4 regions of the Ensifer sp. NM-2 genome follow, and region 1 is predicted to be linked to each of the others. Evidence: riboswitches for the same ligand, from Rfam matches in the RefSeq annotation. Region 1 holds a riboswitch; each other region holds the start of a gene.
What was found. A riboswitch is a leader RNA that binds a small molecule or an ion and turns the genes downstream of it on or off. The one in region 1 is predicted to bind cobalamin.
Positions count from the first base shown of each region.

Region 1 (5,788 bases):
AGGCGGACGCGGCGTTGCGCCAGAGCGCCCTTGGCGTTCTCGCGCACCTGCAGTCGTCTTTCCCCGAAGTGGGCTTTTCGCTCGGGGCCGCCGGCGACGTATTTCTTCCCGAGGCGCGGTTCTGGGTGGAGGAGGGCGTCGGGCTTGAAGACAGCCTTGCCTATCAGGATCGCTTTGCCGAGGGCATGGACGACAAGATCCGCGCCGCCCATCTGATTGCCTTTTACAGCAACCAGCTCACGCTCGCGCTTGGCGGCCTCTATCTCGGTGGGGGCATCGTGGCAGCCGTTCGCGGCCTTCGCTTCGAAGAATTTTCGCGGGCCTATGGCGAACGGCTTGTCGCGGCCAAGCGGTTTCATTTCAGCCTTGCCTTGCCCGCAGCCGGGGATCATGCCCCGGCGACTGCGGACGTCTTCGGCGAAACCTTCGCTGCGCATCTGGCGCCGATCGTCGTCATGTTGAAGCGTCGCACCGGCCTGTCCTCGGGCGCGCAATGGCGGCTTGCGGCGGATTCGCTTGCCGGTGGGTTCCTGGAGATCGGCCGCGTCCTCGGCGACGAGGAGACCGCGATGGCGAGGGCGCTGGCGATCGTCAAGCGCGCGGGTACGTCGCTATTTTCCGACAAGCTCCGTTACGAGGACATCGTGATCGAGATCGGCGGCAATCATGCGCTGTCGCGCACCTATCGCCTGCGCGGCGGCTGCTGTCTCTATTATCGAACGGAAGGTGGCAGCTTCTGCGACAGTTGCGTGATGCTGGCGCCGGACGACCGCCGCGCGCGGTTGCAGGCGCATCTGCTGGCATTGCAGGCGCGCTGAGACATCTCGACGACAAAGCCCCTGATATCGGCGATATCAGGGGCTCCGGGTTGATGGCGAAATCTGGCCGGTCTGTTACGCCTTGGCGAAACGATCGTTGATGAAGCCCGACACGACGCCGAGAACAATCCAGAACGCGAGCGTGGTGGCAAGGGCTGCCACGGCGAATTCAGCGCCGAGCACGGCCGGCACATTGCTGGAGATGTCCGACGGTTGCGGCGCGCCATAGACATGCGGTGCCGCGATCAGCACGAGGCCGATGATCTTGGCGGCGATCTCTTGCCGCAAGACCAGCAGATAGAGACCGGCGGCAGACAACAGCACGGTTGCACCCCACCAGACCTGGCGGTCGCCGAGTTCCGCGGCCGGGAAGCCCGGCAGTTCCGGCGGCAGACCGATTGCCGGCAGCATGTGCACGGCAAGCCAGCCGCAGGCGCCCCAGAGCGCGCCGTTCCTGAGCGTGATCGGGTAGCCGATGACGAGGCTGACGCCGGCGAGCAGCAGCGCGAAGCCGGAGCCGGTCACCAGATTGGCGATCAGCGTGCCGGAAAAGCGGCTCATGCCGAACATGATGCCGCCTTCCTCGTGTTCGCCCTCATGGGCGTAGGCAGGCGTGATCGGCGACAGGGCGTCAAGCAAAGCGCCAATCGGCGAAACCGCCTTCAGCGACGAATGCTGGTCGTGGTTTGCTGCGGCCGGATCGGCCGTTCCCGGCTGAACGGCTGGTTGTTCGCCGGCGGCCGGTGCCTCGCCTTCGAATTCTTCCGCGTGCAGGATCAGCGGTACGACGCGCAGTTCCTGGGCGCCGGTCATGAAGACACCGGCAATCAATCCAGCCACGATCGCGGCCAGAAGCGTTCTGACAATCATTTTCGATATCCCTCGATATCGGCGCGCCATGCATCTGGCAGGCAGCGCCGTGTCCCACTGGCAAATATGCGAACGGCTCCGTCCGGCAGATCTTCAATCTGCATCAGACGCGAGCAAACGCGTCCGGCTGTCTGCCGGAAGCGTTTTTGTCCGCAGCTATGTCGATGCGGAACGCAAGTCGCGTCCCGGAACATCGCTTAGTGGCAGGGGAAGCCATAGGAGTGGCGGGTGTCGTGCGCGGTATCGTGCAGCACGGCCGAGTTCGCCAGGCCTGCGCCGAAGACGAGGAAGCCGCCGATGAGGAGCGCGATGATACCTGCGGTCAGACGATCGCTGAGGGAGAGCGGAATGCTCGAAACTGTAGATGTAGCCATGACAACCTCCGTGATGGCGTCGGGATCTTTCCCGGTTTGGGCCCTATGCCCGCATCGACTGGCAGGTTTCCTGGCTCAGGACGTCGGGTGAGATCACCCTGGATTTGCCTCGCCTTCCCAGAGCAAGGGCCGCCCTCTCGCGGTCTTGTCTCCAGTGGCTTCTTCCGGATCGCTCCGGAACGGCGCATTCACGTCGCTCTACAGTCGCGGGGTCGGCCGTGATTTGAATGCCCAGCATGGGTCCATCCGTCACGTTCCCGTTTACTCCCGAAACGCGTTCGCGTTGCGGGAACCAATCGATCCACGATGATTAGGATCGCACCCCGGAGATGTCAATTAGACTTGCGCCGCCGCCCGGTCCATCCGCGACAAAATCACGAAGGATCATGCGTTTATAGGCTTCGACGATCTGGTCGCCCTCTGCTCTGGTGACGGAGACCGCAAGCCGCATCGTGCAATCGCCGAGATGCATGATCAAAAAGGCGGCGCTGTCGATCGTTTCGCGCGGCGTGTCGGGCGCAAACCGAGCCCAGACGTCGGCCAGAAGCTGGCCGCCGGCACGGCTTTGCAAAAGGTCGATCTCGCGCAGCGCCTTGTCGGCCTGCATCGCTGACCAGATGTCGCGCATCACAGGCTCGGCCAGGAACATATCGTAATAGATGTCGAACAGCATGGAGAAGGCGTCACGCAGTTCCGAGATCGACGTCACCTTGGCAAGCTCGGCCCCGATGCATTCATTGCAGACCGCATTGTAGCGCTCGGCCAGCGTGCGCACGATCGCCGCCTTGTCGGGGAAGTACTGGTAGAGGGAGCCGATCGAGATTCCAGCCTTTTCAGCGACTTCGCTCATGCGCATGGCGTCGCTGCCCTTCTCCTGGATGATCGCCGTGGCGCAGGAAAGGATGTGCTCGACGCGCTCGCGGCTGCGCTTCTGGCTGGGCGTGCGGCGCAGCGCCGGCTCGTCGTCAGCGGGGATTGTGGAAGGGCTTGCATCGGGAATCATGAGTAATGCTCACATTTTGACTTGACTCCTAAAATACGAGGATTTATCACATTTGCAAATGTGAGAGATGCTCATGTTTTGCAATCAACCTCAGGAGGAAGCGATGACTGACAAACTCACACTGGTTCTGGGCGGTACGGGCAAGACGGGGCGGCGGGTGGCGGCCCGCCTTGAGGAGCGGGGTATCGCGGTGCGCATCGGCGCCCGTTCGGCATCGCCTTCCTTCGACTGGACGGATGAGGCGACCTGGGCGCCCGTGCTTGAAAATGTCGAGCGCATCTATATCAGCTACCAGCCGGATCTGGCGGTGCCGGGCGCCGTCGAAACCATCCGCAAATTCTCGAGGCTTGCCGTTCGCTCGGGCATCAAGCGGCTGGTGCTTCTGTCGGGGCGCGGCGAGGACGAGGCGGAAGCGGCCGAGCGCGAACTGCAGGCCTCCGGCGCCGACTGGACGATCATCCGGGCAAGCTGGTTCTTCGAGAATTTCAGCGAGGATTTTTTGACCGATTCCGTTCGCAGCGGATCGGTGTTCCTGCCGCCGGATGAGATCACCGAACCCTTCATCAGCACCGACGACATCGCCGACGTGGCAGTTGCAGCCCTTCTGGACGAGGGGCATGTCGGCAAGGTCTATGAGCTGACAGGCCCGCGGCTGATGACCTTTGCCCAGGCCGTGGCCGAGATCGCGACGGCTGCCAACCGCCGGATCGGCTATCAGTCCGTGCCGGTTGCCGACTTCACGGTGCAGTTGCGGGCCGACGGATTGCCTGATGACTATGTCGAACTCATCCGCTATCTCTTCACGTCGGTGCTCGACGGGCGCAATTCGCAAGTGACGTCCGATGTCGAGCGCGTGCTTGGGCGCAAACCGCGCGACTTCGCCGACTATGCCCGGGAGACCGCTGCAACTGGTGTCTGGAGTATCGCCGCATGATCCCGCTGATCCCCGCTCTGGCGTTTGCCGCCGCAATCGGCTCCGGCCTGATGGCCGGGCTGTTCTTCATCTTCTCGGTCTGCATCATGCAGGCTTTGTCGCGGCTGCCGGCGGAGCAGGGGATCGCGGCGATGAACGCCATCAACGTGGTGATCCAGAATCCGCTGTTCCTCAGTACCTTCATGGGCACGGCGCTTCTGGGGCTCGCGCTGGTCGTCGCGGCCTTCATCTGGGGCGGTAACGGCAGCCTGCTGCTGGCGGCCGGCGGCATCGCCTACGTCGCCGGCGTGCTGATCGTCACCATTATCTTCAACGTGCCGATGAACGATGCGCTGGCGGCTGCCACGTCTGGGCAGGCTGCCACCGAAATCTGGCAGCAGCACTACCTGACCGACTGGGTCTGGTGGAACCATGTGCGCACGATTTCCTCGATCGGCGCTCTGGCGCTGTTCATTCTGGGTTTTGCGCGCAGCTGAAGAGAACGACCGACGCGACCCTGTGAAGGTCCGCCGGTCGTTCATTTCAATCAACCAGCGAGCCGCAGGTGAGGTTGGCGATCGCGCCGGTCATGGCGCCCGCCCGGTCCGAGGCGACGAAGGCGGCATAGTCGGCGACCTCGTCGAGCCTCGGGAAACGGCCGAGCAATGTGCCGGACTTTGCCCGACCGTCGAGCATCTCCTCCACAGTGGTATCGAACCGGTCGGCAAACCCTTGAAAGACGGCGCGCGCATGCGAAGCTGGCAGTGCCTCGGGAATGGCATCCGGCCGCAGGCAGATGACGCGGATGCCATGGCTGCCGAGTTCGCCGGCGAGAATGCGCGAGAAGGTCTCGATGGCGCCGCAGGTGGTGCCGTAGCCGAGGAAACCCGAGCCGGACATGCGCGAGCCGGGCGTCGAAAGCGTCAGGATGACACCGCTGCCGTTTCTTTCCATCTGCGCTGCTGCCGCCTTGGCGGTGATGAAGTTGGCGCGGGTATAGGCTGCAATCGGGTGCTCGAACTGTTCCAGCGTCAGCTCAGAAAGCGGCGGGCCCTGAATGTGGGCAAAGCCGACAGCGGTCAGGACCACGTCGATCCTGCCGGTTCGGTCGACAACCGATTGCGCATGCCGCTCGACGGCGGCTTGATCCATCACGTCGAGGACGTCGAACTCCGCCTTTCCACCCGCCGCCCGTATTGCCTTGGCCGTACGATCCAGGGTTTCGGCCGTTCGTCCAACGAGAAAGACACTCGCGCCTTCGCGGGCAAAGGCACGCGCCGCAGCACCGCCGATGGCGCCGCTGCCGCCATAAACAATCGCACTCTTATCCTGAAGCAACATTGTAGCCTCCCTTGATCCTGTTGGGGTGAATGGGCGTGCGGCATGGGCCCCTGGATCGATATCGATCCAAGGGAGAAAACCGTGCAGCAAGTATGATGTGTTAACGGGTACTAGCGCGCAGCGATCTGCCGCGCATATTCCTGTTCGAGCCTAGTATGCTTGTTCCAGAAGCCATGCGAGGTGCGGTCGGAAACCACATCGGCGAGAATGTCGAGATGGGTGTGCCAGCCGGCAGCCACGCTTGCCATCATCTCCTGTGTCGCGATGCGCGAATGGGTGACCACCAGCAGCACTTCTGAGCCCTTGGCCTCCAGATCGAAGCGCACCTGCGACGGCGTCGGCGTGCCTTCGCCCCAGGTATAGGCCAACAGGTACGGCGGCTTGCAGGCGATGATGCGGCCATGGATACGGCTTTCGCCGGCAAGGGCGGCATATTTGGTTGGCGGCTCACCGCAATCCGTGCCGAGGT
Region 1 is NZ_PVZR01000015.1:2,950-8,737, reverse strand. It holds gene C6558_RS25245 ((2Fe-2S)-binding protein) at 1-818, shown strand, start outside; gene C6558_RS25240 (CbtA family protein) at 894-1,688, opposite strand; gene C6558_RS25235 (CbtB-domain containing protein) at 1,886-2,062, opposite strand; cobalamin riboswitch at 2,105-2,374, opposite strand; gene C6558_RS25230 (TetR/AcrR family transcriptional regulator) at 2,373-3,065, opposite strand; gene C6558_RS25225 (NAD(P)H-binding protein) at 3,169-3,999, shown strand; gene C6558_RS25220 (DUF1772 domain-containing protein) at 3,996-4,475, shown strand; gene C6558_RS25215 (SDR family NAD(P)-dependent oxidoreductase) at 4,522-5,319, opposite strand; gene C6558_RS25210 (SRPBCC family protein) at 5,430-5,788, opposite strand, start outside.

Region 2 (5,788 bases), on a different contig from region 1:
AGGCCGTTCGCCATGCACTGATCCCGACGGTTTGACCCACCCTCAAGACGCTCCTCCTTCGCTCATCTGAAAACCCGTCTATATTTAGTGGGAAAAAACGGTTTCCGGAACTGTCGGTAGTGACAGTTTCGCCCCTGCCTGAGGACTGACAGCATCACGCCATCCCCCAAAACAAGGATGGAGAAGAAGATGATCAGGATCCTCAACGGCAGGACACGCGGACAGCACCCACAGTCCATCGACGAGATGTTCAAGCTGCGCAAGCGCGTCTTCCACGATTTCCTGAAATGGGACGTGCAGACCGATGGGGAATGGGAGATCGACAATTACGACAAGTCGAATCCGCTCTATATTCTGTCCTATTCGCCGGAGACGGGAAAACTGCGCGGATCGCTGAGATTGCTGCCGACGCTCGGCCCCAACATGCTGGACGATACGTTCCCGATCCTGCTTGGCGACAACCCTGAGATCCGCAGCGCCTCGATCTGGGAATCGAGCCGCTTCTGCATCGACCCGGAGATTTCTCAGGACCGCGCCTCCAACCAGGTGACCGTCGCCGCCGCAGAACTGATGTGCGGTGTCGGCGAACTCGGGCTGGCCTCCGGCATCAGCCATATCGTCACGGTGACCGATGTCTTCCTCGAGCGGATGTTCCGCCGCATGGGTTGCCCCGGCGAGCGCATCGCTGACCCGCACCGGATCGGCTCGGTCTATGCCGTAGCGGTCGCCTGGGAAGTGACGCCGTCGCTGCTCAGCGCCATGAAGGCCGTAGCGGCGATCGAAGGCACGGTTCTTGAACGGCCGATGTCGCTGGAGACGGCACGCGCCGCCTGATCTCTAACGCTCCTTCCGTTCCTCCCACCGGACGGAGCTGTTAACGCAATGCGAGGCTTGTCGTTGCACCGGCGGCGACAAGCCTTATGATAGGGCTGAAACAGGAAGTGCCGACAGCGACCGAACCCGGACAACAAGGGTGGCGCCGTGCGGTTGCAGGAATGGACGTTCGCCCGTGTTCCGGAACATGAAAACCCTAGCCGCGGCGACCTTGCCGCTGCTTCTGGTTCTTGCCGATCAGGCGCTGGCCTCCAGCGTGTGCGACCGCCTGAACACTCGGCTCGCCGAACTGCCCGCCGCCATCGAAACTACGGCCGATACCCGCGATTATGCGAGCGCGATTTCCCGACAGAACATCGAATTGCGCCGGGCGCGCAACGATCGCCGACGCGCCGGCTGCGGCACAGGCAGCGTCGTCGTCTTCAACGGCGGCGACCCGGATATCTGCACAGACATCAACAGTCTGATCGCCGAGATGGAAGACAATCTGCGCATCCTCAAATCGGAGCGCCAGCAGCTGATGTCAGGCGATGGAGACGATACGCGCCGGCGCATCCTCGCCGCCCTCGAGATCAACGGTTGCTATGGTGGCAGCGAGGAATTTGCGACCGCCGACCCGGACGAGCCGGAAACGTACCGCAACATCCTGCGCGATCTGCCGCCGGACGAAAGCTACGGACCAATGCTGCGGGACGGCGAAATGGGCACCTACCCGCCGGAAAGCGGCGTCTATTCCGGCACGCTTCGCACCATGTGCGTGCGCACTTGCGATGGCGCCTTCTTCCCGATCTCGTCCGAGGCAAGCCCTGTGGACTTCGCCCGCGACGAGCAGGCCTGCCGCGCCCGCTGCCCGGGTGCCGAAACAGAACTATTTTTCCACGACCTGGCGACCGAGGAGAGCGACCAGATGGTCTCCGCCTCGACGGGACGCCCCTATAAAGAACTGCCAAACGCCTTTGCCTATCGGACGCGCGGCGTCGGCAAGCCGGGCATTTGCGGTTGCCAGATTCCAAAGATCGCGACGACGCCCAAGGCTTCCAGTGGCAACACTGGCAACAGCGAATCGTCGATCATCGTCATCGAGGGCAAGAAGGAAGCGGCCGCCCCTACCGCCAAGGCGGCTGCGGAGGAGCGCCCCTACGATCCCGCCAAGAGCAAGGTGCGGGTCATCGGGCCGACGTTCCTTCCCCAGGAGGAAACGTCGATCGACCTTCGCCATCCGAAGGGTCCGGGCTACCAGCCGGTTCAGAGCAACTGATCGCAGCGTCTGCCTTTCGGCAGGTTCCCCAGCCTTCCTCGAACACCAGCTCCTCCAGCGGCAGCCGCTGGCGCCAGCCCTTAACCGCAAGTTCCGGCTCCTGGTAAAGGCGATCGACATATCCGAGGCAAAGCCAGGCGACGATCACGACATGATCGGGAATGCCGAGGATCGCCTTGATCTCATTTTCATGAAAGATACTGACCCAGCCGACACCAACGCCTTCGGCGCGCGCCGCAAGCCAGAGGTTCTGCACGGCACAGACGGTGGAATAGAGATCCATCTGCGGGTTATGGGTGCGCCCGAGAACGACCGCTCCACCGCGCGTGCGGTCGCAGGTGACGCAGATGCTCAAGGGTGCCTTGCGGATCCCCTCCAGCTTCAGGGAGCGGTATTTCGCTTGGCGGTCGCCATCGAACATCAATGCCGCTTCGTCGTTGGCGCGGGAAAAGGCCTGCCATACCCGCTCGCGGGTTTCGGCCTGCCGGACCACGACGAAATTCCACGGTTGCATGAAACCCACCGATGGCGCCCGGTGCGCAGCATTGAGCAGGCGCATCACCACATCGTCAGGCAAGGGTTCGGCCAGGAACTGATCCCGCACGTCCCGGCGCGTTTCGATGGCTCGATAGACGGCTTCGCGCTCGTCGGATGAAAAGGCCTCTGCAGCCGCAAGGCCGCCATTAGCGTCAGTCAGCATCGTTCGATCCCCAACAATGCACAACCTTCCGCCGTCCGCGCGGATATCGGTCTATCTTGCCAGGCCGGTCTTCTGACTTCGGATCAACCGGCCGCCTCACCTTCCCAGATCACATGAAGATCCAGTGGCAAGATCTTGAGCAAGCTCAAAATCCCTAGAGGCAGTCGTCCCCGTCACAGCGTTGGGCACGTTCCGGAATAACACCGGATTCCCGATTCTCCCGCGTTGCGGGCACCTGACGGCGTCATAAGGGCACAGCCCACAGGGAATGACAAGCAAGTCCGGCGTCGCTTGCCGGTCACTCCACAGGGCCTCGCGACAGCGTCAGATGTCAGAGCGGCGCGACCGGATGCGGCGAGCCGTCATAGCCGCCCCACACCGACTGGTCGAAGCAGATGACCGACCCCGTCATCAGGCCGGACTCATCCGACGAGAGATAGGCGCAGGCACGCGCGACTTCCTTGGGGTCGACAAGCCGACCGAAGGGTTGGCTGGCGGCCGCCTTTTCGAGCCAGTCGTCTGCCGCCCCATGAAATTCGCGCTGGATGCGGTCTTCCCCTTCGGACGCCATCCAGCCGATATTGAGGCCATTGACGCGAATGCGGTTGCGCAGCAGCGCATAGGAGGTGTTCTTGGTCAGCGTCTCCAGCGCCCCCTTCGACGAGCAATAGGCGGCGATAAACGGCTGACCGGCCATCGCCGACATCGAGCCAATATTGACGATGGTGCCCTGCGTGCCCTCCCGCCGCATCAGCTTTACCGCTTCCTGCATCAGGAAGAACGGTGCGCGCACATTGACAGCGAACATCCGGTCGAACAGTTCGGGGCTGGTGTCCAGGATGGTGCCGCGATCGGTGATCGCCGCCGCATTGACCAGCGCATCGACGCGCCCGAATGTGGCGTCGCAGGCGCTGACGACCTTGCGCGCGTCCTCGACCTTTTCGAGGTCTGCCTCGACATAAAGTACCTGCGCGCCGGTTGCCTTGCGGATCTGCTCGGCCTTCGCTTCGCCCTTGGCAACGTTGCGTCCACAGATGACGACACCTTTAGCCCCACGTTCCGCAAACAGGTTGGCGATCGTTGCGCCCAGCCCCTGCGTCCCGCCGGTGACGATGGCGATCTTGCCGTCGAGACGGCCATATTGCTCGGTCATGAAAGTCCTCCCAGAATTGAAAGTGAGATGAAAACAGGGCGACCGGCCCCCGCCGCAGAACGCCGGGGACCGGAAAGATCGATTCTGCCGTTCAGCTCAGCTTGCGCTGTGCCTGCTCGCCAAGCGCGCTTCTGAAATCCGCATCGCTCCACCTGCCTGCCAGCGCCTCATGCATCAGTTGCGCCTGGGTCTTCGGCGCGAGACCGCCCAGCGGCGGATCGCGATCGAGATTGGTCGGGAAGGAATAGCCCTCGGCACAGGACGCAATCGCATTGGCCGCCTCATCGGCCGAAAGCGTGCCGGATGCCACGAGTGCGGTCAGCGCCGGGTAGAGGGCTGCACTCATCCTGGCGCGATCGACGGTCTCCATCGCCCTCCCGAAGGCCGAGGAGACCTGGAGCAGGTTGGCGACGCGCTTGATATCAGTCGAATGATTGCTGCCGGCCGCATGGAAGAGAGCCGGGTTGAAGAAGACGACATCGCCCTTTTCCAACGGCAGCTGCACGTGATGCTGGTCGAAATAGGCCCGGAACTCCGGACGTTTCAACGCGAGATAGCCGGGCACGTAGGTCTGGCTATAGGGAAGGAAAAGCGTTGGACCGCTCTCGATCGGCATGTCGCAATGGGCAACGGCACCTTGCAACGTCAGCACCGGCGACAGCCTGTGCACATGAACAGGATACTGCTCGATGACATCAGAGGTCTGGAATCCCAGATGATAGTCGCGATGGGCCGCCTGCGACGCGCCGCCGGGATTGACGCGATTGACCTGCGCCGTCAGCTGGTAGTTCGGACCAAGCCAGGCTTCGCTGACGAGCGCGATGATGGCGTTGGCGTAATAGGCGGCAAAGTTCTCAGGGCTTTTCAGGCAGTGTTTTTCGAGCGAATTCCAGATCCTGTCGTTAGCGCCGGGCTTGGCAAAGTGGTCGCCGCCGCCACTGTTGGTGCGGTGTTGCTCGTCGATGATGGCGTCAAAGATGCCGCTGGCCGCATCGATGACTGATGTGTCGGCATAGGCGTGCTTGAACACCGCCACCCCGGGCCCGGTTGCCAGCACCTCGCAGATTTCGGCCAGGGCAGCGCGGCGCCCCTCGGTCGTGGCGCAGGCGGCAACCAGGCTGGCGCTGTCATAGATCAGCACATTTTTCTCGCAGGCGAGCGCGTGTGGATAATCAGCAAGGTTCGTCTGCCGCTCCACCTCCGCACGGAACGCCTCGATGTCGCAGGCATCCTCGCTCAGCCACACACGGTCGAGGCGCTGGCGCGCCCTGTTGTCGGTCTTCATCTCGTTCCTCCTCAGAAACTTTCGATGTCCCGACTATAGGCGGCGTGAGATCGTGATATAGAGCAGGAATCCATCAAAAAACCATCAGGAGAGTTCGTCGTTGGCACATCCGTTTCTGGTCAAGGATATCGCCTTTCAGGCGGGACTCAGCACCGCGACCGTCGACCGCGTCCTGAATGAACGTCCCGGCGTGCGCCGGCAGACGGCAGCCCGCGTGCGAGCCGCCATCCGCGAGCTGGAGAAGCAGCAATCGGGATCGGAGATGCAAGGCCAGAAGCGCGCGATCGATATCGTGATGGAGGCGCCGGAGCGCTTCACCGAGGCGGTCAGGCAGGCGTTCGAAACCGAGGCGCCGACCTTCATGCCGACCACGTTTCGCTGCCGGTTCCATTTTGCCGAGATCATGCGGCCGCACGACATCGCGCAGCTGCTCGACCGCGTCCGCCTGCGTGGGACCGACGGCGTCGTGTTGAAGGCACCTGATGTGCCCGAAATCGTTGGCGCCGTCGCCCGCCTCGAACAGGCGGGAATTGCGGTCGTCGCGCTTGTCACCGATCT
Region 2 is NZ_PVZR01000009.1:53,528-59,315, forward strand. It holds gene C6558_RS18800 (LuxR family transcriptional regulator) at 1-35, shown strand, start outside; gene C6558_RS18805 (acyl-homoserine-lactone synthase) at 190-834, shown strand; gene C6558_RS18810 (DUF2865 domain-containing protein) at 1,022-2,092, shown strand; gene bluB (5,6-dimethylbenzimidazole synthase) at 2,001-2,792, opposite strand; cobalamin riboswitch at 2,837-3,046, opposite strand; gene C6558_RS18820 (SDR family oxidoreductase) at 3,124-3,945, opposite strand; gene C6558_RS18825 (phytanoyl-CoA dioxygenase family protein) at 4,037-5,230, opposite strand; gene C6558_RS18830 (LacI family DNA-binding transcriptional regulator) at 5,331-5,788, shown strand, end outside.
Region 2: linked by a shared signal. The riboswitch ahead of bluB (5,6-dimethylbenzimidazole synthase) and the one ahead of C6558_RS25235 (CbtB-domain containing protein) in region 1 are both predicted to bind cobalamin.

Region 3 (5,788 bases), on a different contig from region 1:
GATCCGGAGAAGATCACCTGCAGCACCGGCGCGCCGGTTGATTCCAACACGGTCGGCTGCCTGTCGGCACCGGGCGAGGAAACGGCAAAGCCGGTGGCGTTCATCACCACGTCGGGTGCCGCCTCGGAAAAAATCGATTGCAGCGTGCCGACCGAAACGGCATCCTTGAGGCTGGAGACAAACAGCGGCAACACGCGCATGCCTTCGGCGGCAAGCGCCTCGATCAGCGCTTCGACCGGCCGGGTCTCGCCGCTCTGGACCAGGGCGCGATAAAAGCAGATCCCGACTGCCGGGGGTTCGAATCCCTCCCCCGCGACCATCCGCTCTTGGACACGTGCCTTCCATTCGCTGACGCCGATGACGCCCGCGCCCGGCCACCAGATGCCGGCCTTGAGCAGCGGTTTTGCCGGCTGCGGCTTTTCCGCGTCTGAGATCAACGCCTCGGCGTAGTCGAGGAACAGGCCGGCATTGTCAGCGCCGCCCTCGGTGAAATAGGCCCAGAGGCGCTGGCGGTCGTCGGCCTCAACGGTCGAAAACGGCTCGAGGCCGGGATCGGGCTTGTCGTCGCCGGGCAGCACCGCGATCTGGAAGCGGTGGGTGACGGCGGCGGCATGCAATGCTTCCAGCACATAACGGAAATAGCTGGCGCCACCGAGCGGCCTGACCACGATGAGTTTTGCATGCCTTGCCGTGCGCTCGACATAGGTGTCGACCGACATCGGGTGCATCAGGTTCATCAGGCTGGCGATGCGCAGGCTCAGCTCCCCGTCGCGCCGGCCATGGGCCGCCGCGATCGACGAAAGCTCGGTGTCGGCGGCCGACAGGAAAAGCACGTCGGCCGGCGTTTGCCCCAGGTCGATCGCCTCGTTGCCGTCGGCGATCGTTCCTTTCTGGGCGAGAAGCAGATGCATGTTTCTGTCCGTTCGAGCAATTCCAGGAAAAGCGTGAAATGGCTTTCCTGGAATTGCGTTGCTTCAAGGAGTTAGGCGAGTGCGGTGATGGCGGCGCGCACCGCAGCTTCGTCCATGTCGTGCAGGCCGATGACGACGAGGCGCGTACCGCGCTTCTCGCCAGCCGCCCAGGCACGGTCGTAATACTGGTCGATGCGGGCGCCAACGGCCTGGATCAGCAGGCGCATCGGCTTGCCGGGCACGTCGGCAAAGCCCTTGAGGCGCAGCACGTCATGCTCTGATATCACGCCCTTGAGGCGATCGATGAAACCTGCCGGATCGGCAATCGCGCCGAGCTCGACGACGAAGCTGTCGAACTCGTCATGAGAGTGCTCCTCGCCGGCCTCATGTTCCATCTCGTGGTGAGACTTGCGGTTGGCGATATCGCTTTCCGTGCCGACGCCGAGGCCGAGCAGGATGGCAGCGGCAACTTCGCCGTTCTTCGCCTCGATCATTGTTGGCTTGCGGTTAGTGCGCGAAGCGACCTCGTCGCGCACGGCCTTGAGGCCGGAGGCGTCGATCAGATCGGTCTTGTTGAGCACGATCAGGTCGGCGGCGGTCAACTGGTCCTCGAACAGTTCCTCGATCGGGCTTTCGTGGTCGAGATTGTCGTCCTCGACACGCAACGCATCGACCTTGTCATGGTCGTCGGCAAAACGGCCGGCGGCAACGGCGGCACTGTCGACCACGGTGACGACGCCATCGACGGTGACTTCGCTGCGGATATCAGGCCAGTTGAAGGCGGCGATCAGCGGCTGCGGCAAAGCGAGGCCCGAGGTTTCAATGATGATATGGTCAGGACGATTTTCGCGCTCGAGCAGCTTGGTCATGGTCGGGATGAAATCATCGGCAACCGTGCAGCAGATGCAGCCATTGGTAAGCTCAATGATATCGTCTTCCGAGCAGGCTTCTGCGCCGCAGCCCTTCAGCACGTCGCCGTCGACGCCGAGATCGCCGAACTCGTTGATGATGAGCGCAATGCGCTTGCCATCGGCGTTCTGCAGCAGATTGCGGATCATCGTCGTCTTGCCGGCACCGAGGAAGCCGGTGATGACGGTCGCCGGGATCTTGCCCTGGTTGGCTCTGGCAGTGGTCATGGATCAACCCTTCATTTTCAGCGGCAATCCGGCCGCGACAAAGTAAACTTCCGCGGATTTCTCCGCAACGATCTGGTGAAGCCGGCCGGCATGGTCGCGGAAATCGCGGACCATGCGGTTCTCGGGCACGATGCCGAGGCCGACTTCGTTGGAAACAAGGATGAGGCGCGCCCGCGCCTCCGGCAGGAAAGCGGCAAGGGCCGCGAACTCTGCCGCCATGTCGCGCCCTTCCATCATCAGGTTGGTGACCCACAGCGTCAGGCAGTCGACGAGCACCACGCGGTTCTCGTCATCGATGCGCGTCAGCAGCGAAACGAGGTCGAGCGGCTCTTCATGCGTCGTCCAGCCTTCGCCGCGCCTTGCCCGGTGATGGTCGATGCGCTCGCGCATCTCGTCGTCCCAGGCACGGCCGGTCGCGACATAGTGCATGCCGAGCCCGGAGGCTTCGACGAGCCTTTCGGAAAAGCTGGATTTGCCGGAACGGGCACCGCCGAGGACCAGAACCGGCCCGGCATGGGAAATGCTCATGTGCGTTGCAGCCTCACGCGCTTGGTCGCGAATTCGAGCGGCAACAGGATTTCACCGCGCCGACGGCGCGTTCGGGAAACGATCGATGAGCCAAGACAACCTCCGTGATGGCGTGGGAAGCGGGCTTCCCTTCGGGCGGAATGCCCCTGTCGGACGGCAGGTCTCCTGGCTCACGGCGTCACGAGCCCACCACATCGCGCCCCGCGTGATCACGCGAAGACCGATGCTTGGGCCCGAACGGCCCGCCTCACCTTCCCGGCGTTTTCTGGTTTCGTGAAAGGCGGACGATTCGTAGAAGAAGAGGCGTCCAACCCGGCTGATCACGAAGCCACGCCAGTGGCTTTTCCGGCTGAATTCCAAACCGCCTTCGATTGCCCCATGCAATCGAAAGGAAGCCGGCTATCAGCCCGATGGCGAACCCTGACCGTTCTACAGTCGCGGGGTCGGCTGCGATAAGGATGCCCGATTTGGGTCCATCCGTCACATTCCCAATTATTCCCCCGCATCGCCACGATCCGGGGAAACCATCCAACGTCAGATGATTAGGAAGCGGGCGCCGCAAAGTCAATCGACGCGTGCGACACGCCACCCGTCGAGATGCGGCGCGCGACAATTTGCCGGCAGCAGGCCGCAAAGGCCACTCCTGCATGTTTTTATCCTTAGATGGTATTCGACCTAAGGATAAAAACATGCAGCAATTCAAAGTGTTACAGCGACCTTTGCGCGTCCAGTAAGACGCGCGGCGCTGTAGTCGACGTCGGAGCGGACGCTCCACGGCAACTGAACTTTATTTTAGCAACGTCAGATATTGCGATAGAGTAGCCGAAAGTCGTTTCGATTATCCGGAAGGCAGATGGAACGCAGGCTCACCGCCGTGATGATTGCCGACGTTTCCGGCTATGGACTGCTCACCCAAGCCGACGAAGAGGGTACGTGTGCCCGCTTTCAGGCCGATCTGCACGGCCTGTTCGAACAAAGGATTGCCGCACATCGCGGGCGGTTGATCAAGACCATGGGCGACGGGTTATTGGTCGAGTTCCAGAGTGTCGTCGAGGCGGTCCGTTGTGCGGTGGAGGTTCAGCGCGCGAAATCCGAAAGCCGCGGCTCCGATCAGGGTCGACTGGAATTCCGCATCGGCATCAATCTTGGCGACGTCATCGTTGAAGGCGACGACATTCACGGCGATGGAGTGATCATTGCCGAGCGCCTGCAGAGCCTCGCCGAACCGGGTGGGATCATCATCTCCGGCACCGCCTACGACCAGGTCGAGAAGCACCTCGATGTCGGCTTCGTCTTTCTCGGCGAACAACGCCTGAAGCATATCGAAAAGCCGGTGCGGACTTACCGGCTGGGGCTGAACGAAGCCCGCCCCGGCAGCGTAAAGGTCGCTGGGCGCCACGCGAAGCGCTGGGCGGCACTCGTTACGTCTGCTGTCGTGCTCGGCGCTGCTGCCGGCGTGGCCTGGTGGCGGCCCTGGGAGTCGCCTGTGGAAACGGTCCAGATACAACCACCGAATCTGACCGCGCCGGACAAGCCGTCGATCGCGGTGCTTCCGTTTGCCAACGTGAGCGACGATCCCAGGCAGGAGTATTTCGCCGATGGCATGACCGATGGCCTTGTCACCGAGCTGGCTCAGGTATCCGGCTTGTTCGTTATCGCGCGTAACTCGACCTTCACCTACAAGGGCAGGGCGGTGACACCCAGGCAGGTGTCCAAGGAACTCGGTGTCCGATACGTCCTCGAAGGCAGTGTGCAGCGTGCCGGAGAACAGCTACGGATCAATGTTCAGCTCATAGATTCTCTCAGCGGCGGCCACGTTTGGGCCGGCAAGTTCGACGGTTCACTTTCCGATGTCTTTGCGCTGCAGGACGAAGTGATGCGCGGCATTGCCGACGCGCTTGCGCTTCGGTTGAATCCTGACGAGCAGATGGCCTTCGGACGCAAGGAAACGACGGTCCCGGCGGCCTTCGATGCGTTCCTGCGCGGCTGGGAGCATCACCGGCGCACGACCCCCGAAGATTTTGCAAAGGCAGTGCCTTTTTTCGAGCAGGCGATTGCGCTCGATCCTGCCTATGGACGAGCCTATGCCGCCGCCGCCATGGTCTACGCGCGCGTCTACCTGTGGCGTTGGCATTATCGGCTTGATATCTCGCGGATCGAAGCTAGAGCCAAGGCGCTACAATTTCTAAGGACCGCGCAGAAACACAAAACAGCGCTCGCCTATCAGGCGGCCGCTCTCCTGTCCGAAGCGGCCTGGCAGCATGCCGATGCGCTCGCCGAACTCAAGGAAGCGATCGCGCTCGAACCCGGCGATTCCTGGAGCTACGCGCTGACGGCCTTCGTGCTGACCTCCGCCGGCCGCCCAGCGGAGGCCCTGCCCTATATCCGTACGGCCATGCGCCTCGATCCGCACTCTCCGTCCTTCTTCATTTACGTTCTTGGACTGACGCAGTTCAGCCTGGAGGATTTCGAGGCGTCGGTGGCTGCGGTGAAGCGCAGCATCGAACTCAATCCTCAGGATGACGGTTCTTTCCTTCTTCTCGCCTCCGCTTACGCGCACCTCGGCCGGAACACGGAAGCGCAGGCAGCGATCACTCGTTTCAACGCGCTTCGCCTCGCACGCGGTGGCACTGCCGCCACCATCTCGACCAGCCCGCCCATGGATCTGGCAAAGCTGGCGGATAGCGAGCTCTTCTACCGGGGACTGCGCCTGGCCGGCGTGCCTGAGACCTTGATGAACGCCGACTTCGTAGGCAGGAACAGACTGGAAGCCGACGAAGCCCGCTCACTATTCCTGGGGCATCGGCTGCATGGACGCATGCTGGACTCGGGCGAGGAACATGAGGCTGTCATTTCAACCGGGGGCGTGGCCACTCTGACAGGAGGCTGGGCTTCCATCGGCGCTGGTCGCATGACCGATGTCGAGGTCAAGTTTGACAGGGACGAGGTTTGCTTCCTGTGGCTCAAGACAACGAACCTCTGCGGAATGGTGCTGCGAAATCCCGGAGGACTTAGCGGCAAGGAAAACGAATTCATATGGTACCACGGCGACAGGGCGTTCACGTTCTCGCAGGTCCGCTAGCCCCTTGCGCTCGCCCATGCTACCGCTACCGTACCCGCTGCAGCGCGCTGAACTGAAAAGCCTGCACTGAATTCCATGGCGTCTTATGCTGGTGCCTGATCGCTTCGACCAGCCGGAAGGACGGCCCGATT
Region 3 is NZ_PVZR01000009.1:218,943-224,730, forward strand. It holds gene cobN (cobaltochelatase subunit CobN) at 1-911, opposite strand, end outside; gene cobW (cobalamin biosynthesis protein CobW) at 983-2,047, opposite strand; gene cobU (bifunctional adenosylcobinamide kinase/adenosylcobinamide-phosphate guanylyltransferase) at 2,051-2,575, opposite strand; cobalamin riboswitch at 2,713-3,119, opposite strand; gene C6558_RS19620 (adenylate/guanylate cyclase domain-containing protein) at 3,429-5,657, shown strand; gene C6558_RS19625 (trans-aconitate 2-methyltransferase) at 5,683-5,788, opposite strand, start outside.
Region 3: linked by a shared signal. The riboswitch ahead of cobU (bifunctional adenosylcobinamide kinase/adenosylcobinamide-phosphate guanylyltransferase) and the one ahead of C6558_RS25235 (CbtB-domain containing protein) in region 1 are both predicted to bind cobalamin.

Region 4 (5,788 bases), on a different contig from region 1:
GTCGACTGCCACCATGATGAAGGCGCCATGGGCAGTCAGGGTCTGTTTCGCTCCCGTCAAATCCTCTGACCACAATTCGACATCGACCGTCGTCGAGCTCCGTCCGGTGCGCACAATCCTGGCGACAAGCTCGATGATCGAGCCAACGGTGATCCGGTGCTTGAAATCGATGCGCTGGCAGGAGGCGAGCACTGTCGTCTTGCGGCTCGCCCGTGTCGCCGCGCCGAAGGCGGCCTTGGTCATCTGCGCCAGCGCGTCGCCGCCAAACATGGCGCCGAAGCTGTTGGCCTGATCCGGAAAGACGATATCGACCATGCGCACGGCATCGTCTTTTGGCGCTCCGATCGCATCGGTGTCGAGAGAAGGCAACGACCAGCCGGCGCCCTTGCCCTCCGGCATCGCGACCATGGTGAACTGGCCGCGGGCGCACAGATCGCGGGTGCCGGCCGTCAGATCTTCCGCGATCATATCGACTTCGACGACCATCGAACGCCGCCCGACCCGGATCGGGCGGCCGCTGCAGCTGACGATATGGCCGATGTGGGCGGGGCCGCGGAAGTCGACGCGATCGCAGGAGGCGGTGACGAAGGGAACGCGGCCGTGGCGCGTGGCGACGATGAAGGCGGTCCGGTCCATGAGTGCGAGGCCCGCACGGCCGAAGAGCGTGCCGTGGTGATTGGTGTCGCCGGGAAAGACGATGTCGATCAAGGTGGCGGGCGCCGGGGTTTCCCCCGGCGCCTTCTCGATATTGCTATCGTCCGTCATGCGTTTGCGGCCTCTTGCCGGCCGGCAGTGAAGGATTGGCGCAGCGTTTGCGCCGCCGCGACCATGTTGACGAGCGCCGGGCGAACTTCCTCCCACCGCCTTGTTTTCAGCCCACAATCCGGATTGACCCAGATCTGCGCCGGCGTCAGACCGTCGGTCGCCTGTTCGATCAGATGCACCATCTCGTTGACAGTGGGTACCCGCGGCGAGTGGATGTCGTAGACGCCGGGGCCGATCTCGTTCGGATAGGCCTGATCGATAAAGGCGCCGAGCAGCTCCATCTTCGAGCGCGAGGTTTCGATGGAGATGACATCGGCATCCATTGCCGCAATCGCCGCCATGATGTCGTTGAACTCCGAGTAGCACATGTGGGTGTGGATCTGGGTTTCGTCACCGACGCCGGAGGCGCTGATGCGGAAGCACTCGACCGCCCAGTCGAGATAGGCCTTTCGATCGGCCTGTCTCAGTGGCAGTCCCTCGCGCAGCGCCGGTTCGTCGATCTGGATCACGGCGATACCGGCCGTTTCCAGGTCGGTGACTTCGTCGCGCAGCGCCAGTGCGATCTGCCGGCATACGATCGACCGGGGCAGGTCGTCGCGCACGAACGACCATTGCAGCATCGTCACCGGGCCGGTGAGCATGCCCTTCATCGGCTTGTCCGTCAGCGACTGCGCATAGGTTGCCCAATCGACCGTCATCGGGTTCGGGCGCGAGACATCGCCGAAGATGATCGGCGGGCGTACGTAGCGCGAGCCGTAGCTCTGCACCCAACCGCTCTGAGTGAACCCATAGCCGGAGAGCTGCTCGCCGAAATACTGCACCATGTCGTTGCGCTCGAATTCGCCGTGCACCAGCACCTCGATGCCGATTTCCTCCTGCCAGCGCACGGCCTTCTCCGTCTCCTGGCGCAGGTAGGCGAGGTAGTCGACATAGCTGAGCTCGCCCTTGGCATGCAGCGATCGTGCCTGGCGCACCTCTGACGTCTGCGGGAAGGAGCCGATCGTCGTCGTCGGGAAGAGCGGCAGTGCCAGCCTGTCTTCCTGCCGCCGCCGGCGCGTTGCAAAACTCGATTGACGGCGGCTGTCTGCTGCCGTCAGGTTCTTCAAGCGTCCGGCAACGAGTGGATCGTGGACCTTGAGCGAGGTCAGCCGTGCCTCGACCGCAGCAATCGATTTTGCAAAGACCTGCTCGGGATTGGCCAGGCCCGGCTCGAATGCGCGGGCAAGCAGGCTGAGTTCGTCCAGCTTCTGCAGGGCGAAGGCAAGCCAGGAGACGAGCTCCGGATCGAGCGCTCGTTCGAGATCGAGGTCGATTGGCACATGCAGCAGCGAGCACGATGGTGCAAGCTCGATACGATCGCGGCCATGCGCCTCGATCAACGGCTGCAGCCGGCGGAAGAGGCCGGCAAGATCGGTACGCCACACATTGCGGCCATCGACGACGCCGAGCGACAGCACAAGCTGTGCCGGTACCGTCTGAAGTAGCAAGTCGAGCTGTTGCGGCGCCCGCACGAGGTCGACATGCAGCCCGGCAACCGGCAGCGAAAGGGCTGTCGGCATGTTGTCACTGACCGCGCCGAAATAGGTCGCGAGCATGATTTTCAACTGCGGAAGTTCCGAGGCGAACGTCTGGTAGGTCAGCGCCAGCGCCTGGCGTTCCCGCTCAGTGAGATCGAGCACCAGGCATGGCTCGTCGATCTGCACCCATTCGACGCCGGCTTCCCCAAGCTCGGTGAGAAGCTTCGTATAAACAGGCAGCAGCCGCTCGATCAGATTGATGGTGTCGAATCCGCCGGCAAGCGCCTTGCCCAGTTTCAGGAAGGTGACGGGGCCGAGGACGACAGGGCGGGTGACATGCCCGAGCGCCTTGGCTTCGAGGAAGGCGTCAAGCGGCGCATTGCTCGTCAGCTCGAAGCGCTGATCCTCCGCGAATTCCGGAACCATGTAGTGGTAGTTCGTGTCGAACCACTTGGTCATCTCCAGCGCCTGGTTGCCCCCGTCGGGCCCGCCATGCGTGCAACCGGACGCGCAGGCGGCAGTCGTCGAACCGCGCGCCATGGCGAAATAGGCGTCGAGGTCGACCGGGCCGCCCTTCCAGCCATAGGCCGGTGGCACCGCACCAACCAGCACTGATGTGTCGAGAACCTGGTCGTAAAGCGAGAAGTCGTTCGATGGAATGATCTGGATCCCACGCGCCTTTTGCGCGGCCCAGTTTTCGGCCCGCAGCCTGGCGGCGACGTCGAGCAGGTCCTGTCTCTCGATCTTGCCGGCCCAATAACGCTCCAGCGCGAACTTCAGTTCACGGTGGCTGCCGATACGTGGAAAGCCGAGATTGGCTGTCTTGATGGTCATTTCCTTACCCCGAAGGTTGTGGGCAAGGCTTTGAATGCGACGCATCCACGACCGAGACTGGCTCGCTCGTCAAGGCGACACATCGGACACCCCGCCCGTGGACGTTATCTATCGCGGCAGGTCTCCTGGCTTGCGGGTCAACACGAACCGTCCCGTCTTCCCGAGGCGTCTCCCTCAGTGACATCATTGGACGACCGCTCGCCGCTTACAGTTGCGGGGGCAGCTCCGGCATGAGCGCCTTGCAGCGCCGCACCGAATTCCCTCTTAGCTCCGGCCTGTCGTCAGACGAGCCGCAGAACCACGTTGTTCGACAATGCCCCGCAAAGTCGACGGCGTCAATCGTATAAAGAAATGTTTATGTCTTTATTTTCTCCATTCGGCCGAGGTCGAAAGCTTGTCGCGAGGGCGGCGACGCGACTTCATCATTTGGCGTCTGCGGCGAAAGGGCACCGCCCGGATCAGAGCCCGCTACGTGCTGCCACGGATCAGCAACATCGCCCGCGCGCGCCCGGATGCTGTCATTGTCTCGCGTCAGGCCGATGTCCCTCAGTTGGAACTCGCTGAATGTATCGATGGTCGTCGTGGCGTCGGCAGCTCTCTTGGCCGAAGTCCAGACGTGGAGGATGATCGATCGCAGTGCGCTAAGCATTGCTAACCCCTTCAGTTCTGTGGTGATGTGTTCGCGAGAAAATTGAGGATTTTGGTGGTTTCGCGCAAAGCGATTTCTCGCATGCTGCCATAAAGAATGCTTATCTCACTTCATGAGCAAGATTCCCCCCATGAGTGCGGTGCGCGCGTTCGAGGCCGCAGCCAGGCACTTGAGTTTCACCCGCGCGGCGCAGGAGCTCGGCATGACGCAAGCCGCTGTCAGCTATCAAATCCGACTGCTGGAGGACCGCACCGGCACGCCGCTGTTTGTCCGTCTGCCGCGGGAAGTGCGCTTGACGGCTGCCGGACGGCAGCTTGCGCCGAAGGTGACCGAGGCGCTCGATCTACTGGGTACGGCGTTCTCCGAGATTGCCGACAAGACCGAGCATCACCTGCACATCTCGGTACTGCCAACCGTCGTCTCAAGTTGGCTTGGTTCCAGGCTCGCCTCGTTTCAGACAGCCCATCCAAACATCAGCATTCGCGTGCACATGTCCACGGAGCTGATCGACTTCAAGCGCGATGCGATTGATCTCGTGGTGCGCAGCGGCAACGGCGACTGGTCGGGCAATGAAGTGTTTCCTCTTTTCCCGATCGAATACATGCCCGTCTGTACGCCGACGTTCCTGGAAAAACATCAGCTGAAGGATCCGGCCGACGTTCTCACGGTGAGGCGCTTCGGCAACGCCAGCTGGTGGCGGCGCTGGATGACCGAAGCGGGCGTGGAACCGCCGGCCAGCAATGGCACTGAGCTGATCTTCGACGTCCAGGCAATGGATGTGGCCACCACATTGCTCGATCATGGCATTGCCATGGTCGTCTCCACCTTTGTGATTGAGGAGCTTCGCAGCGGAAAACTCGTCCGGCCGTTCAACCATGTGGTCAGGGATGGCCGTGCCTATTGGCTGGTCTATCCGCAAAGCCACCGGCGGCAGAACAAGATCCAGGTGTTTCGCGAGTGGATCATTGCCGAAGCCGCCACATCGAACGCGCAGCTGGCCGCCGTGGCCGGAGAGCTTCCCTCGGTACGGTCTCAAGCCGAGATCGGTGCGAGCGCGCTCATAAGACCTGAATAAGATTTGCTGAGCGGCGGAGCATAGGAGCCGCGCTTGCTGGTCGTCAGTCCTTGCGACACCAACGCCTCGGCCTGCTTGACGGCTGCCGATACGCCATCAATGACCGGAACGCCGTATTCGGCTTGAAGTGCGCGCGCAAGATCGGCCATCCCGGCGCAGCCAAGCACGATCGCCTCGGCGCCGTCCTCAACGAGCGCCAGCTCGATTTCGCATCGCAGCTTCGCCAACGCGGGCGAAGCCTTGTCCTCAAGCTGCAGCACCGGGATGTCCGCAGCGCGAACCTTCGTCCGGGCACTCATCCCATAGCGTATGACCAGGTTCTCGATAAGCACACGCGACCGCTCGAGTGTGGTTACGACGGTGAAACGCTGAGCAAGCATGGCGGCCGTCGCCACAGCGGATTCGCAAAGCCCGACCACGGGGATGCGGGCAAGCGCGCGGGCTGCTTCCAGACCAGTATCGTCGAAGCATGCGATGACGGCGGCGTTGGCGCCTGCCGCTTCGCCGTCCCGGATTTCGGTGAGCACGCCCGGAAGCGCGATCGCGCCATCATAGTGGCCTTCGATCGAAGCCGGTCCGGACTTGGACGTCCTCGCGATGATCTCCGTGTTCGGGCCCGCGACGGCGCGGGCTGCGGCCGCCGCCTTCTCGGTCATGGATAGGGTGGTGTTCGGATTGACGATCAGAATGCGCATCGAACCTAGCTCATTTTTACCTGCCGCCGACGAAGCGTCAGAATGACGGCAAGCGCGACGAGGATGGTGGTGAAGGAGAAGAGCGTCGTGACCGTGCCCAGCGCGTAAAGCACCGGCGTCGTCACATTGGTGGTCATTCCGTAGATTTCCAATGGCAGGGTGTTGTAGCTGCCCGAGGTCATCAGTGTACGGGCGAACTCGTCGTAGGAAAGGGTGAAGCCGAAGAGGCCGACCCCGATCAGGCTCGGCGCTA
Region 4 is NZ_PVZR01000006.1:129,684-135,471, forward strand. It holds gene C6558_RS14365 (acyl-CoA thioesterase) at 1-765, opposite strand, end outside; gene metE (5-methyltetrahydropteroyltriglutamate--homocysteine S-methyltransferase) at 762-3,116, opposite strand; cobalamin riboswitch at 3,214-3,434, opposite strand; gene C6558_RS14375 (hypothetical protein) at 3,472-3,765, opposite strand; gene C6558_RS14380 (LysR substrate-binding domain-containing protein) at 3,896-4,840, shown strand; gene C6558_RS14385 (aspartate/glutamate racemase family protein) at 4,798-5,535, opposite strand; gene C6558_RS14390 (ABC transporter permease) at 5,541-5,788, opposite strand, start outside.
Region 4: linked by a shared signal. The riboswitch ahead of metE (5-methyltetrahydropteroyltriglutamate--homocysteine S-methyltransferase) and the one ahead of C6558_RS25235 (CbtB-domain containing protein) in region 1 are both predicted to bind cobalamin.